DNA from 3 places in the Chelativorans sp. AA-79 genome. Region 3 is predicted to be linked to each of the others. Evidence: riboswitches for the same ligand, from Rfam matches in the RefSeq annotation. Region 3 holds a riboswitch; each other region holds the start of a gene.

Region 1 (2,260 bases), 240 kb from region 3:
GGCGCGCGGAAGCCCGTACCGAAGGAGCCGTGCAGGCGCGTGCCGGTCTGGGCGAAGAGATAGGATCCCGTCAGGCGGTAGGTGGTGTGGCCGCCGAATTCGGAATGATGGTCGTGTCGCAGCCCCGCGGTGAGCGTCAGATCCTCGACCGGCGTGAGGATCGCCTCCGTCCAGAGGCCGGTCATGTGGAAATCCGCGTCGATCTCCGGGTTGAACGCGCCCTCGGGGAAGGTGGCCTCCTGCTTCTCGTAATCCGCGCCCGCCTGCAGGGTCAGCCATTCGGTCACGTCGAAGGCGCCCTGGTAGTCGATCTTCTTGCGGCGGCCCTCATAGGTGCCGTCGAAGGTGGTGCCGTCGATGGTGCGTTCCAGATCGAAGGCCTGGACCGAGACGGTGTTGCGGAAGCGGCCGTCGAGGAGGTTAAGGTTGAAGCCGGCGCGGCCCGCAAGCTGCTTGCTCACATTCGTCGCCGTCGGATTGTCCGTCGGCGGCACGAAATCGCCGGTGAAGAAATCCGTGAAGCCGGAATCGTCGAACTCCGCCTCGGCGTCGATCAGCAGCGCGGAGCCGAAGACGGAGAAGACGTCGGAGAATGCATGCTCGGCGGCGATATCCAGCGTGATGTTCTCATAGCCATCGCGTTCGGGATTGCCGGCATGCTCCTCCGCCGCGGAGATGCCGTCGGTGCGGAAGCCGGTCGCGTTGAAGGAGAGGCGCGAGTCAGCGTTCGCCGCGCGCAGGCCGTAGGTGCCCCGCGCGGTGCCGAAGGAGCCGCCTTCGCCGGAGATCAGGTGCGTCACGCCCGGCTCGATCTCGCCGAAGGTGGAGAGGCTGACGACGCCCGCGATCGCATCCGAACCGTAGAGCGTGCTCTGGGAGCCGCGCAGCACCTCGATGGAATCGATGCCGCCGGAGAGCAGATACTGGTAGGAGGTCTGGACCTGGGTGTTGGTGGGGTCGGAGATGTCGATCCCGTTATAGAGCGTCTTCACATAGCGCCGGGGGGCGCCGCGGATCGCCAGGCTGGATTCGGTGCCCGGCCCGCCGGGGGAGGTGATCGCCACGCCCGGCACGAGCGTCAGGTAGTCGAGGACGAGCGGCTGCGACTGCTCGGCTATCTCTTCGCTGTCGATGCGGGTGACCGAGGAACCGGTCCTGGAAAGTTCAGTGGGCGCACGATCCGGCGTCACCACGATCTCGCCGAGATCGAGGTCCTGCGCGTCTGCGCCGCCTGAGGCAAGCATGATGGAAAGGGCCGAAACGCCGGCCAGGAATGTCTTCGATGATGCGGTCATGTCGTCCCCTCCGCACATACCCCGGTATGCTGGAGGAACGGCCGTCTTGGCCTGGTCCCCGCCAGCGATGACTGTCCGTCACCACTGCGAAAACCACAGCTCCGGAAGCGTCCCGCATCCGGCAGGTGACGACCCGAGGCAGGTTTCCTGGCTTGCGCTTCACCGGTATCCTCGCCTTCCCAGGCCGCAACGGCCCAGTGGCAAATGAGAAGACCTCGGCGCTCACAGTTGCGGGAGCAGCTACGGTTCAGGCGGAAACCGCCCTTCCATATTCCCTTTTAACCCCGCGTTCCGCGGGGCACCTCAGGCACGAAGCGAGCATTATCAATGCGCCGGCACGCCGTCAATCGGCGCTTGGCGCCGCCTCGAAACGGCCGCGATATTGTCGAAGACGCAGGGTAGCCAAAACGGTATTCTCCCGGCTCAACTTGCTGCACGCCGCCAGGTGCCGGGCAACTGACAGGGTCCCGTCAGGAAAGGCTCTTTGACAAGGCGGCTGTGGTTGCGGAATGTTAGGGATCAGGCCATCCAGACGGCAGTAGATCGGCAACCCGAGGGGAGAGAGCCCATGAAATTCTTCAAGAGCAACAGTGGAGCCGTCCCCGCGCGTATCGAGGCACTCGGCGAGAAGGCCCGGACCGGCCGGATCGACCGCCGCGAATTCCTGGCGCTCGCGAGCACCTTCGGCGCGACCGCTGCCGGCGCCTATGCGATGGCGGGCCTGACCTTGCCCGTCCGGGCGCTGGCGCAGGAGCCGAGGCAAGGCGGCGTGCTCAAGATGGCCATGTGGATCAAGGAACCCAAGGATCCACGCACGGCCGACTGGTCCGAGATCGCCAACGCCATGCGCCAGACGCTGGAGCCGCTCGTCAAATACACCGCCGACTTCACCTTCGAGGGGCGGCTGCTCGAAAGCTGGGAGGTGAACGAGGAGGCGACGGAATACGTGCTTCACGTCCGGCCGG
Region 2 (2,260 bases), 860 kb from region 3:
CGGGCGGTGCCGGGCAGGCACAGCGCGGGCTTTTGTGGAACAGGCGAATCTTGATGAACCTCGTGGCTGTCGATGGCGGTGGAACAGGGTGCCGGGCGGCGGTGGCCGATCTGGCGGGCAGCGTGCTCGGCCGCGGAGAAAGCGGCCCCGCCAATGTGTTGACCGATCTCGAGGGCACGCGCCTCCATATCCTGGAGGCGGTGGAGCGGGCGTTCGATCAGGCCGGGCTGGAGCCGGCGCTTTCGGCCTGCAAGGCCGTGCTTGCGCTCGCGGGGGTCAATGTCGGCACGGCCGGCGAGGCGCTTCGGCAGCAATTGCCGTTTGAAGAAAGCATCGTCGAGTGGGATGCGACGGCGGCCGTGCGGGGCGCCCTCGGCGGGCATGACGGGGCGGTCGCCATCATCGGCACCGGATCGATCTTCGGCGCGAAGACCGGCAGCGCCATCAGCATCGTCGGTGGTTGGGGATTCCTGCTCGGTGACCAGGCGAGCGGCGCGAGGCTGGGCCGGGCGCTTCTGGAAGACACCTTGCTTGCGCATGACCGAATCATTCCCGGCTCGCCCCTGACGGAGGCGGTGCTTGCCCGTTTCGGCGGCGATCCAGGCGAGATCGTCGTTTTTGGCCAACGCGCCCGCCCGGGAGATATCGGCGCCTTCGCACCGGATATCTTCGCCCATGCCGCCGAAGGCGATGCGGTCGCCGGGCGAATCATCGCCAATGCCGTGGGCTGGATAGAAGCCTCGCTTGCGGCCGTGATGCCCGAGGGATGCGACCGGCTCTGCCTGATCGGCGGGCTGGGCCAGCCTTACGCGCCCTATCTGGGTGAGGGACTCCGGGCCTTGCTCCACCCGCCGCAGGGGAACGCCCTCGATGGTGCGATAGCGATGGCGGTGGAAAAATTCGGGCGGGGGTGAAATGCTCGAGAGGCGCGATTTCCTATCTTCTTCGGTCAACACAACACTGCGTCAAAAATATTGAGGCACACCACCTGTTGACATCGGCTTCGCCTCAGCTACTAAATCTTGCCATCACGGTGCTGTCGAGTCGTTCGGGTCGAGAGCTAAGAGGGAAGCCGGTGCGAGACCGGCGCTGCCCCCGCAACTGTAAGCAGCGAGTTGCTGTCGCGTAATGCCACTGGGGCCATGAGGGCTCCGGGAAGGCCTGACAGCGGCGATGACCTGCAAGCCAGGAGACCTGCCGTGATGAGCTTTTGAACGTCCACGGGCGGGGTGTCCCGGCGGTGCGCTTGGTTGCGGCAGTCCATACTGCCGCCGTCCGGCCTGCATCCCGAAAAATCCCGTCTTCCTATTCCACGGGGGTTTTTTTCGATGTCGGCGACTGCCACTCACCATTCGAACGGAACGGCCGAGATGCCGCTCCAGATGTCCGAAAGGGCCGAGCCCGGCTCAAGGCATTCCTATCGCGTCATCCGCCGCAACGGTTCGGTCACGCCGTTCGATCCGGGCAAGATCAGCCTGGCGCTGACCAGGGCCTTCCTCGCCGTGGAAGGCTCCACGGCGGCGGGCTCGCGCCGGGTGCACGAGGTGGTGGAGGAACTCGCCGATCAGGTGGTCGCGGCGCTCACCCGCCGCGGAGAGGCGGGCCGCACCTTCCATATCGAGGAGATCCAGGATCAGGTGGAGCTTGCGCTGATGCGCAGCGGCCACCACAAGATCGCCCGCGCCTATGTGCTCTATCGTGAGGCGCGGGCGCGCGAGCGGCAGGCGAGTCGCGCGGTTGAAACCGCGCAGCCCACCCTGAATGTCACGCTGGAAGACGGTGCCAAGGCGCCGCTCGACGAGGCGCGGCTCGCTGCAATCGTCGCGGAAGCCTGCGAGGGACTGGAGGCGGTCTCAGCCGAGGCGATCCTGTCCGAGGCGCGGCGCAATCTCTATGACGGCATCACGCTGGACGAGCTTTCGCTGGCGCCGATCCTCGCGGCGCGCACGCTGGTGGAGACGGAGCCGAACTACAGCCAGGTGAGCGCGCGGCTGCTTCTCGACAAGCTGCGCCGCGAGGCGCTGACCTTCGTGGAAGGCCGGCCCGCCCTGGCGACCCAAGCCGAGATGGCGAAGCGTTATCCCGACTATTTCGAGGGCTTCATCACGGCCGGTATCGAGGCGGAGATGATCGACCCCGAGCTCGGCCGCTTCGACCTGAAGAAGATCAGTGCCGCGCTCAAGCCGGAACGCGACCTGCAGTTCCAATATCTAGGGCTCCAGACGCTCTATGACCGCTACTTCCTGCACAAGGACGAGGT
Region 3 (2,260 bases):
TCTTCTGCACCGAGAAAGCGAGCCAGGATTTTACGTCCGCATCGAGTGCGGTTTCGAGCTCCAGGTCGATCGGCACGTGCAGCAGCGAGCACGACGGCGCCACCTCGATATGCTCCGACGGCCGATCCGCCACCGCCGGTCCGAGCCGGTCGAGGATCGAGGGCAGGTCGGCGCGCCAGACATTGCGCCCGTCGATCACGCCGAGCGACAGCACGAGATCCTCGCGCGCCAGGCTTGCGACCGGCTCGAGCTGTTGCGGTGCGCGCACGAGATCGACATGCAGCCCCGCGACCGGCAGCGAGAGCGCGGTCTCGAGATTGTCGCCCAGCGCGCCGAAATAGGTCGCGAGCATAACCTTCAAGTCCGGTGCGGCTGCGGCAAGCTTGTCATAGGCGAATTTGAACGCGTCGCGTTCGTTGGGAACGAGGTCGAGCACGAGGGCCGGCTCATCGATTTGCACCCAATCGACACCTGCCGCCGCCAGCTCGCGCAGGAGTTCCTGATAGACGGGCAACAGCTTCGGCAGAAGCGAGATCGGGTTGAACCCTTCGGCATGCGATTTCGCAACCTTGAGGAACGTGACGGGACCGAGGATCACGGGCCTTGTATGGACCCCGATCTCCTTCGCTTCGAGGAAATGGTCGATCGGCTTGGTCGACGACAGAGCGAAAACCTGATCGTCCGAAAGTTCCGGGACCATGTAGTGGTAGTTGGTGTCGAACCACTTCGTCATTTCCAGAGCGGTCACGCCGTGTTCGTGGCCGGGATGACCGCATCCCGAGGCGGCTCCATCCTGGCTGCCGCGTGCCATGGCGAAGTAGGTGTCCAAGGGCACCTCGCCGCCCGTCCAGCCATAGGCCGCCGGGACAGCCCCGACCATGACGGCCGTGTCGAGCACATGATCGTAGAGGGAAAAGTCGTTGGACGGGATTATCGTGACGCCGCGGTCTCGCTGCTCGGTCCAGTTGGCTCTGCGCAGGGCCTTTGCCGTTTGCAGCAGATGCTCGGCGGGCGACTTGCCGGACCAGTAGGATTCGAGTGCGAATTTCAGTTCACGGCGGCGGCCTATGCGCGGCACACCGATCGTTGCAACGGATACTGTGGATCGAGTCATGACTTTACCCCAGATGTTGGGGGCATGGGGCAGCGGACGCCTGCAAGAAAGGCCGTGGCAGCGGCCATTGCTGCGACACACCGGGACACCCCGCCCGTGGACGATATCTGCCATGGCAGGTCTCCTGGCTCGCGGGTTGTCGCCTCAATCCGTCTTCCCGGGGCAAATGCCTCAGTGACATGAATGGACATCGGCTCGCCGCATACAGTTGCGGGGGCAGCTCCGGCCTTGCATTTGCGCACCGGCTTCCCTCTTAGCTCCAGCCCGTCGCGGGTGACGGCCGGAGAACCATGACGACCCCACTCTCGGACGAAAAGGGACAAATGTCAATAAGACATAAAGAGATGTTTATATCTTTACGTCAGTATATGCGTCCCCCAGGTCGATCGCCGCCCGTGACGGCATCGGTGACAGCCGCTGCTACAAGGCCGATGCCACGGAAGCTTCGGACATCTTTCTCGGGCCGCAGGAGGCGCGCTCGACGATGCGGTTGGCAATATGCATGCGTACGGCGGTGTCGGGCGGAATGCGGCCGTTGATCCGGTCGTCGAGCAGGCGTACGGAGGCCGCCCCTATCTGATGACCGTAGACCTTGACGGTCGTCAGTTGCGGCGAAATCTGCGTGGCGGCGGAATAGTCGCCGAAACCCACCACGGATGCATCCTCCGGTATGCGGTAGCCCAGACGCAGAAGCTCCGAGACGACGGTCAGCGCCAGCCCATCATGGGCGCAGAAGAAGGCGGTCGGACGGAAGCCCGCCGCGTGGACGGCGAGCAGATGCTCGGTAAACCGCATCTCCGCGTGGAACTTCATCTCGCGGAACTCGACATCGCTATGCTTCTCCAGGACTTCCCGCACGCCGTAAAAGCGTTCGATGCGCCCGCGGTAGCCCGGCGCCCCGTGCACATAGGCGATCGAGCGATGGCCGAGCGCCAGCAAATAATTGGCGACGGCGGCCCCGCCCTCATGGTCCGTGCCGCCGACATGGTCGGCTTGTTCGAGCGGATCGAGCCAACCCTGCCGTACGATCGGCTTGCCCTGTGCGTAGGCGCGGGCGAGGCTCTCAGGGCTGTGCGGGCCCACGAGGACGGCGCCGCTGCAGGCGCGCACGGCTGCCTCGATCTCTTCAGGCTGGTGCGTCCAGCG

Evidence for each region. Region 3 has a riboswitch for cobalamin ahead of metE (5-methyltetrahydropteroyltriglutamate--homocysteine S-methyltransferase). Riboswitches for the same ligand answer to the same signal wherever they lie in the genome.
Region 1: it holds a riboswitch for cobalamin, as region 3 does, so the genes downstream of both, PVE73_RS10310 (TonB-dependent receptor) here and metE (5-methyltetrahydropteroyltriglutamate--homocysteine S-methyltransferase) in region 3, are expected to answer to the same signal.
Region 2: it holds a riboswitch for cobalamin, as region 3 does, so the genes downstream of both, PVE73_RS05400 (ribonucleoside-diphosphate reductase subunit alpha) here and metE (5-methyltetrahydropteroyltriglutamate--homocysteine S-methyltransferase) in region 3, are expected to answer to the same signal.

The regions. Positions count from the first base shown of each region.
Region 1 is NZ_CP120361.1:2,135,887-2,138,146, forward strand. It holds gene PVE73_RS10310 (TonB-dependent receptor) at 1-1,295, opposite strand, end outside; cobalamin riboswitch at 1,415-1,616, opposite strand; gene PVE73_RS10315 (ABC transporter substrate-binding protein) at 1,864-2,260, shown strand, end outside.
Region 2 is NZ_CP120361.1:1,039,157-1,041,416, forward strand. It holds gene PVE73_RS05395 (BadF/BadG/BcrA/BcrD ATPase family protein) at 54-914, shown strand; cobalamin riboswitch at 1,015-1,217, shown strand; gene PVE73_RS05400 (ribonucleoside-diphosphate reductase subunit alpha) at 1,371-2,260, shown strand, end outside.
Region 3 is NZ_CP120361.1:1,900,328-1,902,587, forward strand. It holds gene metE (5-methyltetrahydropteroyltriglutamate--homocysteine S-methyltransferase) at 1-1,114, opposite strand, end outside; cobalamin riboswitch at 1,211-1,422, opposite strand; gene PVE73_RS09195 (LacI family DNA-binding transcriptional regulator) at 1,535-2,260, opposite strand, start outside.